2 regions of the Paenibacillus sp. CCS19 genome follow, and region 2 is predicted to be linked to the other one. Evidence: riboswitches for the same ligand, from Rfam matches in the RefSeq annotation. Region 2 holds a riboswitch; the other holds the start of a gene.
The links. Region 2 has a riboswitch for cyclic di-AMP ahead of SBI19_RS04630 (C40 family peptidase). Riboswitches for the same ligand answer to the same signal wherever they lie in the genome.
Positions count from the first base shown of each region.

Region 1: another riboswitch for cyclic di-AMP. It lies ahead of SBI19_RS28790 (TrkH family potassium uptake protein); the one in region 2 lies ahead of SBI19_RS04630 (C40 family peptidase).

Region 1 covers NZ_BTCK01000079.1:8,930-13,272, forward strand. Annotated here, with positions in the region: gene SBI19_RS28780 (ArsB/NhaD family transporter) at 1-563, opposite strand, end outside; gene SBI19_RS28785 (potassium channel family protein) at 608-1,267, opposite strand; gene SBI19_RS28790 (TrkH family potassium uptake protein) at 1,296-2,642, opposite strand; cyclic di-AMP (ydaO/yuaA leader) riboswitch at 2,722-2,927, opposite strand; gene SBI19_RS28795 (CPBP family intramembrane glutamic endopeptidase) at 3,255-4,343, shown strand, end outside.
Region 2 covers NZ_BTCK01000003.1:229,408-233,750, forward strand. Annotated here, with positions in the region: gene SBI19_RS04620 (ABC transporter permease) at 1-409, opposite strand, end outside; gene SBI19_RS04625 (ABC transporter ATP-binding protein) at 406-1,464, opposite strand; gene SBI19_RS04630 (C40 family peptidase) at 1,910-2,413, opposite strand; cyclic di-AMP (ydaO/yuaA leader) riboswitch at 2,418-2,579, opposite strand; gene SBI19_RS04635 (hypothetical protein) at 2,798-3,616, opposite strand; gene SBI19_RS04640 (M1 family metallopeptidase) at 3,632-4,343, opposite strand, start outside.

The DNA of each region.
Region 1 (4,343 bases), on a different contig from region 2:
TAGCTTGCCATGACGATGACGACAATTGGCGCCAAATTCGTAATGAACGCCATAAACGTCAATTCCTCAACAGCGCTGCCGATCATAATATTCGGCGGGTCGCCGATGAGCGTTGCCGTCCCCCCCACATTCGATGCGAGAATCTGACTGATAAGAAACGGAAACGGGGATACGGCTAACTGGCGCGTAATGCTAAACGTAACTGGCACGATAAGCAGTACTGTCGTTACATTATCGAGAAAAGCAGAGGCAGCTGCCGTTATGACGGCAAGCGATATCAGGATTCGAATCGGACTGCCCTTTGCTTTCTTCGCAGCCTTAATCGCAATGTACTTGAACAAGCCTGTATCCGCTGTGATCGATACGATGATCATCATACCGATGAGCAGCCCCAGCGTATTGAAGTCGATATGATGAAGCGCCGTTTCCTGATCGACAATACCGACTGCAACCATCAGCAATCCGCCAATCATGGCGAGTATCGTACGATGAATTTTCTCTGAAATAATAAACCCGTATGCTAACAGAAAGATTGCAATAGCAAGTAATGCTTGATGTGACATAATTTCCTCCAGCAGCTAACGCGCTTTGAGTGCGTGGAATGAAGCTATCGCACGATCGCCTCTTCGAATTGTTCGATTTGTTTGTTCGTGCCGATGACGACCATAACGTCTTTCTCCGCCAATACTTCATTGGCAGTTGGCGCGATAATGACGCCGCCTTTGGGCTTATTGATCGCGACGATGCTGCAGCCATAACGCGCTCTCGTATTAATATCCTGCAGCGACTTGCCATTGAGGCAGTTCGGTACCGCAAGCTCCGCGATCGTATAGTCCTTAGACAGTTCAATGTAGTCGAGCAGATTCGGCGACACAAGCTGATGCGCAACACGGATGCCCATATCCCGTTCTGGATAGATAACGCGGTCAACCCCAAGCTTCTCCAATACTCGGCCATGCAATTCGCTTAATGCCTTCGCAACAACCGACTTTACGCCAATGTCCTTCAATTGAATCGTAGCCAGTATGCTCGATTGAATATCATCGCCGATGGCAACGATACCGCAGTCGAAGTTGCGAACACCTAGTGCGCGCAGCGTCTCCTCATCTGTCGCATCTGCGGCTACGACGTGTGTCAACACACGGCTCATGTCATCGACCGTCTCTTCATTCTTGTCGATGCCGAGTACCTCATAGCCCAGTTGGACAAGCTCCTTGCCAAGGCTGGAGCCGAAGCGGCCCAGACCGATAATAACGAATTGTTTCATTTGGTTTCTCCTACCTCTTATCTATTTATTAACCAATAATGATTTTGCCTTCTGGATGACGGTACAGATCCTTCTCTGCCTTCGGCCCAAGCGCGTACGCAAGTGTAAGTGGTCCAAGCCGGCCAGCAAACATCGTAAGGCTTATTATTATTTTGCCAAAATCACTAAGCGATGGCGTGATGCCTGTAGACAAGCCTACCGTGCCGAAAGCTGATGTCGCCTCGAACAGCAGCCGTAGGAACTCCCGGTCTTCCGTTGCCGACAACAACATGGTGACGACAATGACAAGCACGAGCGACAGCATCGTAATGGTCAACGCCTTGAAGATCCTCTCGCGTGCCAGACGGAATTTGAACAATACGATATCTTCCTTGCCGCGGATCATCGCAATCACGGCGCCGATCAGCGTTGTGAAGGTCGTCGTCTTGATGCCGCCGCCAGTCGAGCCAGGCGATGCGCCGATAAACATCAGGATGACCATGAAGAAGATGGTTGCCTGCCGCATGACGCCGATATCGATCGTATTCGCACCTGCAGTGCGCGGCGTAACGGACTGGAACATGGCGGCCCATATCTTGGCTCCCCAATCCAGCGATCCCAAGGTCTGTTTATTAGAGAACTCGAAGATGAAGATGACGATCGTACCAATGACGAGCAGAAAGCCTGTCATGGTGAGTACAACCTTAGAATGCAGCGACAGCCTTTTGTTGTTACGGTATTCAATCAGATCGGACATAACGACGAAGCCAAGTCCACCAAGAATAATAAGTCCCATTGCGGTTATGTTCACGATCGGGTCCCCGACATACATGGTCAAGCTTCGGAACCCGCCGAATAAGTCGAAGCCAGCATTGTTAAACATGGAAATTGCATGCCATATCCCATAGTAGATGGCTCGGCCCAGCGGCATATCTGCAGCGAACCGAATGGCGAACAGTACAGCGCCTGTTCCCTCAATGGCGAGCGAATAAACGATCACCTTGCGGATCAGCCTTACGATCCCTTCCATGTTCGACTGATTCATTGCTTCCTGGAGCACAAGTCGTTCCTTCAGCGAGATTCGCTTACGCAGCACGAGCGCGATTAACGTCGCCATTGTCATGAAGCCTAAACCGCCAATCTGGATTAATACAATAAGAACGATTTGGCCAAATGTAGTAAAATGCGTGCCGGTATCAACCACAACGAGTCCCGTCACACAGGTTGCAGATGTTGCGGTGAATACGGCGTCCAAGTAGCGCAAATATTGTCCGTCCGTATTGGAGATCGGAAGGGAGAGCAGCAGTCCGCCCAGCAAAATAATTAGCGCGAAACCCGTTACCAGAATGCGCGGCGGCGACCAATTGAACAGCTTTCTTTTGTTAACCTTGTGCATCATTATCCTCTCCATATCCCATGAACAGACTTGTCTAAGCGCACAAAAAAGACATTGGAAACCCAATGCCGTCTGCGATGAGTTCTGTCCATGCAGCCTACGAGGTTAGCTGTCGGATTCGGGCCCGGATAGATCGCCCTATCAGCTTGAGGCAAGGCACTTCGACCTCCCTTATGCTGAATTCACCCCAAGTTGCCGCGTACGGCCGATGAATCGGCAGCGTCTGCATAGACGGCAACAGTATGGTTCCCCCGTTTTCCTTCGGAAATTCGGCTGTTGAATATTTGATTAATGTTAAGCAATGTATCAAATTATATAGCGAATAGGAGAACGACACCAACAAGGATTTACCTCCAATTGAGGCGATTTACACCGAAAAAAAACGAATCTATGCGGCAAGCTTGTCATTAGCTGGACGCTGATCGTTATTTTACGCGCTTGCGACTGTTATCTGCTTTTTTTCAGCGTCTCGATCGAGACATTGGCTCGGCCAAGCGATCATATGCTAAAGTAGCAAGGTGAAACGGCGTCACCGACAACCTCATACGAAGTAAAAGTTTCATTCCGAAGCGATACAAGCCGCTGCCGCTAACGGCATACAAGGAGGGCCTTATGTCTGATTATCCGCTGCTGCCGCAGCGCATTCCCCGCTCGATCATGTTCGTCGGCCTGCTTGGCCTCATTATTTTCCTGCTGCTGCAAATCGTACCGCTCTTCGTTCCTTCATCCGACAGCGGAAACGCGGAATCATCTCCAGTCTTAACACGCGAAGAGGCCGCCGCCAAAGCAATCGCCTTCGCCAAGTCCAGATTCAACGAGCCAATCAGCGGCACGCATACCGTACATCAGTCTGACAGCATGCTGTACGGCTATTTATCGAAGGAACACCAGCTCGACACCTATGGCAAAACCTACGACAGCAAGTTTCCGACCGATACGTTCCAGACCGAGCTTACGATGAATTCCGGCACATTGTTCGTTCAGGTACATATGGAGAACGGACAAGTAACCGGCTGGACATACTTGCCTGCGAATACGGGAACGAAGGCCAAAGACCGCTATCTGTCGGACTGGTCCCGATTGATGACCGCACGTCAAGCGGCTGTATCCACCAGCGGCTTCCGCCTCTCCGACTTGAAAGATGCGAAAGTAGCTGGCAATGTCGTCACGATCCAGCCTAAAGGCTATTCCATCGGTGATGCTGCGCTAACGGTTAAAGTAACGGTTGATTGGCCCGCTTCGGCTTCCAAGCCGGTTATTATGAAATACGACCCTAAATTCCGTGCGCCTGACAGCTACACATCATACGTTCAGAAGCAGAAAAATCTGGCAAGCACGTTGTCTCTGTACGGCAGCATGCTGATGAATGCTCTGTTGTTTCTGCTGGCTATTATAACGGCAATTCGTATTCGCAAAATCGCTTTGTTCCGCCGCGGCCTGGCGCTCTGCCTGCTGTTCCTCGGCTTCTATATCGTGAATAACTACAACATGGCTGACGGCATCCGCGCGACGCTTGGCGCACGTCCGAATACAGAGGCGCTGACGGCTGGCGGCCTCATCATCTCCAACATCTTCACCGTGCTCATGGGACTTGCCATCTGGTTCAGTCTTGTCAGCGGGGACGGCTTATGGCGCAGGCTCGGTAAGCCGCTATGGCTTCGCTACGGTGAGCAGGGATATGGCAGTCACGTATGGCGATCG
Region 2 (4,343 bases):
TTAGAACAATGGCCGTTATGATGACGACGAGACCGCCCTCTATGACGGTTGAGCCGAGCGTTTCGGCAAGTCGGGCTTTCTGAAAATCGAGCGGTTTAAGCAGATCGGCGGAGACGCTGCCGTCGAGAATTTTGCCGGAGATACGGGTCTCGGAATAGTAGGACAGCAGCGAGTTGCTGATGAACGAGATGATCAGGTATGTCTTCATCTGCGTCCATGACATGCCCGCGAGCTCCTCGCGTCCGGCATAAATCGCGTTCCATAATGCGTACATGGCGATAAGCAGAACGAAGCTGGATGCAAAGTTGACGACGTAGGATAGCCGGTAGGCCAGCGTGTTCTGCATCGCTCGGGTCGCAATGCCCGTATAGGCCCGCCATGAACGTGGAAGCCGAAGCCATGCGTTCATCGACGGTTCGCCTCCCTTCCAGCGGCTGTTTGTTTGCTTCCTTGCTGCTCGTCGAGGGAGATGTGGCCCTCGTATACTTGCTTGATGACATGCTCGATGCCAGGTTCGTCGATCCGGAAGTCGACGACTTCCCCGCAGCGCATGACGGCAGAAGCGACTTCGCTCGCTGTAATGTGGAAGCGGTCGAATCGCAGCGATACATGCTGCCGTTCCAACTTCTCTGCCGTTACCTTCGGCATACGGTCCAGCGCTTCGCGAAGCGCAGGCAGGTCGGCGCTCTCCAGCTGGAAGTGAATGACCCGCTCGCGGGCGAAACGGTCTTTCACCGCAGCAAGCGTGCCATCGTAGATGAGGCTGCCTTGGTCGATAATGACGAGACGGTTGCACAGGTCTTCGATGTCGCCGAGGTCGTGCGTAGTCAGCATGACGGTCGTCCCGCGTTCTTTGTTGGATGAACGGATAAATTCGCGTATGCGCTGCTTCACGGCAATGTCGAGACCGATCGTCGGCTCGTCAAGGTAGACAGTGCGCGGATTATGCAGAAGTGCAGCGGCCAGATCGGCGCGCATCCGCTGACCGAGCGACAGCTTGCGAGCGGTCAGGTGGAGGAAATCCTCCATGCCGAGCAGCTCGATGAATTGATCCAGGTTGCGTTTGTACAGCGCTTCTGGAATCTCATAAATATCTTTCAACAGCGAGAACGTTTCGGAGATCGGAATATCCCACCACAACTGCGTTCGCTGACCGAACACGGCGCCGATTGTACGTGCATTCTCCATTCGGTTGCGATACGGATCAATGCCGCCGACGCTGATGGTGCCGGAACTTGGGATGAGAATGCCGGTCAACATCTTGATTGTTGTCGACTTGCCTGCACCGTTCGGGCCGACATAAGCGACCGTCTCGCCTTCCTCAATGTCGAGGTTAATGCCTGCGACAGCCGTTTTATCGACATACTTCTGGGAGAACAGGTGCTTGACCGCTCCTGCTAAACCAGGCTCTTTCACCGCTTGTCGAAACTGCTTCGTCAGCTGACGAATTTCAATGAAGCTCATCGGATGACCCCTCTCCGTTGTCTGCTCAGACTGCAAATCATCACCAGTGGAATGATAAGAATTCCATAATATATGAAATAGTAAAGTAAATTCGGGGAAAAGAATAGTAGAAATAACAACGTGGTTGTTTATTTCATGAGACCAGCGTATATAAATGTATGCTAAAGTTTGCGGACGGCGAGCGGAGGGGAGTTAGAGTACATTAATGTGTGCGCTATCGGGCGTCGGAGGCGGATGGCGGCAGGTTAGAGAACAAAAAAGTGCGTTAAAGTGTGCGAATGGCGAGCTGCAGAGAGTTAGAATACATAAATGTGTCCTGTCATGCGAGGCTAACGTGGCGGCGGCACCTCCACGGTCGACTTGCAATAAACAACAAAACCCGCTCGATCCCGAGCGGGTTTTGTTGTTGGCATGGCGAACCATGCATATCATGCAGCTGTGCTTCTTAGTCTACGTCTGGACCGCCATCGGCTTGGTCGGACGGATCATCGGCATACTTCTCATAGGATGTAGCGTTCATGACGCGGCGTGCGCTCAGGTAACGCTTTACATAATAGGAGTCGCTTAGGCTGCTGATTGTAACGCCTTTGGAGGAGGAAGCGTGAGCGAATTTGCCATCGCCAACATAAATGCCGACGTGGGAAACGCCCTTGCCGCTCGTATTGAAGAATACGAGATCTCCTGCACGCAGGTCGTCCTTGGCAACTTTCTGGCCAAGCTTGCTTTGATCATAGGACGAATGAGGCAAAGAAATACCGAACTGCTTAAATACATACATCGTGAAGCCGGAGCAGTCGAAGCCTTTGGACGTCGTGCCAGCTGTCTTGTACGGCGTGCCGTAAACGCTATCAACTACTGTGTCGAGCTTCGAGTCCGCGAAAGCGCTTCCCGCTTGGAAAGCAAGAAGAAGTGCGAGACCCAGGAAAATTGCTGCTATCTTGTTGCGCACGTTAAAGTGCTCCTTCCATTGCCTACGAGGTTAGCTGTGGGGTTCGGTTGAAGGTCCCCTATGATTCCCTCAGGCCAGCCTGTCCAACGGACATGATTGGTCGGGATCAATTCACCCAAGAATGGTTCCCCCGTTTTCGTACACGGAAATTCGGCAGTGTTTGATTGTACAGGGGAATATAATTCGTACTTTTTGAAGAAAATCCTTCCTGCGTGTCGAATTTCTAATAATTCTCATGAATATAGGGGAGTTTTGCTTGGTTTATGAGAGATTCTCTCATTTTAGGGCCGGAAAACACGAAAAAAGACCGCGCTTTCATAGGCGCGGTCCTACTTAAGAATGAGGGAATAAACTCGAAACCTGTCGACTTACGGGCTTGTCAGCTTATGGTTGGGAGCGAGATTGGAGACAGTCATATTGAGCGGCGATCGTCCACACTTTGAGCATCGTCTTCACGAATCGGTAGCCTTGGTGTACTAAGATAGCGAGGAAGCCTGCCCAGACCATCGAAGCGGAGGAGACGAGCAGCCCCGCAGCGCCAACTCCGCACCACATAAGCAGCGATAATCCGAAGTAGGGAATGAAATGCCTTAGTGCCCGCCATAAGCCGTTGAATGCCCCGCTGCCTGAGGCGGAGCCAAGCTGCATGGCAAGGAACAGCAGGTGAAGCAGAATGCCCCATGCAAGCCAGCCGCAAGCGGCGGGCAGCAGCTCGATGATGATGCTCTTCACAGAAGAGCCGGCAAGAGTCGCCGACAGTGCGCGGGGCAGCAGCCAGTAGCCAGGCGCCAGTGCGAGCAGCGTCTCGATCCAATAGAGCATCGTCATCGGCAGCCAGCCGCGGCGCACACCTTGCAGGAAGCGGGTCCCCTGCTCGGTCGAAGCGTGATGCAGGGAATGGAACAACCCTGCATTAAGCAGCGGCGTCAGCAGCATGCGAAGCACGATTAAACCGGCGAATGTCCATAGATAAGGCTGAATGAGATCCGTCTTCATGAGACGGAATTCCGCTTCATACAAGTATAACCGAGCGGCGGAGGCAGGCATCCCGCTGCCGGGATAACGGCGCAGAAGCGGGATAACGATGCCGTCCACAAGACGGTACAGGAAGAAGCCCCATAGCAGCTGATAGACGAATAGTACGATAATCACGTATAGATGACGGACCGTCAGCGACCAGCCGGTTTTCAAATGCTGCTTCATACGAATCGTTCCTCTCTACCAGCCGAGTGCGCCAATGAGGCTGTCAAGCAGCTTCGCGGCGCCGAGGCTCCAGCGTGCCTTCGTCTGATCCGGCAGCTCGGCTTTCAAATAGTTGTTGAAATGTCGATTGTCGAGCACATTCGTATTCTGAGGATCGACAGCTGCCCAATCTAGCGGGGCTGAGTGAACAAACTTGAACTGCATCGTGTTCTCATTGCCATTCCAGCTGCGTGTGACTGTCGTGCCGTCTGTGAACTGGAACTTGACCGGGACAGGGCCGTAGCTGCCGCCTAAACTGCGCACCTGAACGATCGATTCGTATTGAACCGTATCATCCGGCTGGCGAACGGTATGCACATCGATGCTCTCAACCGCGAAGTCAGCCATCAGATCGCCGTATACATATTGACGGAAGTAGTCGCTCCACTTCGTCTTCGTTACCTGTTCCACCACACGTTCGAAATCGGCAGTGGACGGATGGCCGAATTTATATTTCTGGAAGTAGGTGCGCATAATCTTCTGCATCGTTCGATCGCCGACGAGCTTCTCGATGCCGACAAGCACGAGCTTGGCGCGCATGTACACATTTTCCGCATAATGATCGTGGCTGTGGTAGCTCCAAGACAGCTGCTTCAGCGGCGCAGGGTCGGTCATATAGCTGGATTCCAGCGCAAGGTTCGGCAGTACGCCGTATTCGGTTTCCATCACTTTGTCCTCGGCATATGAA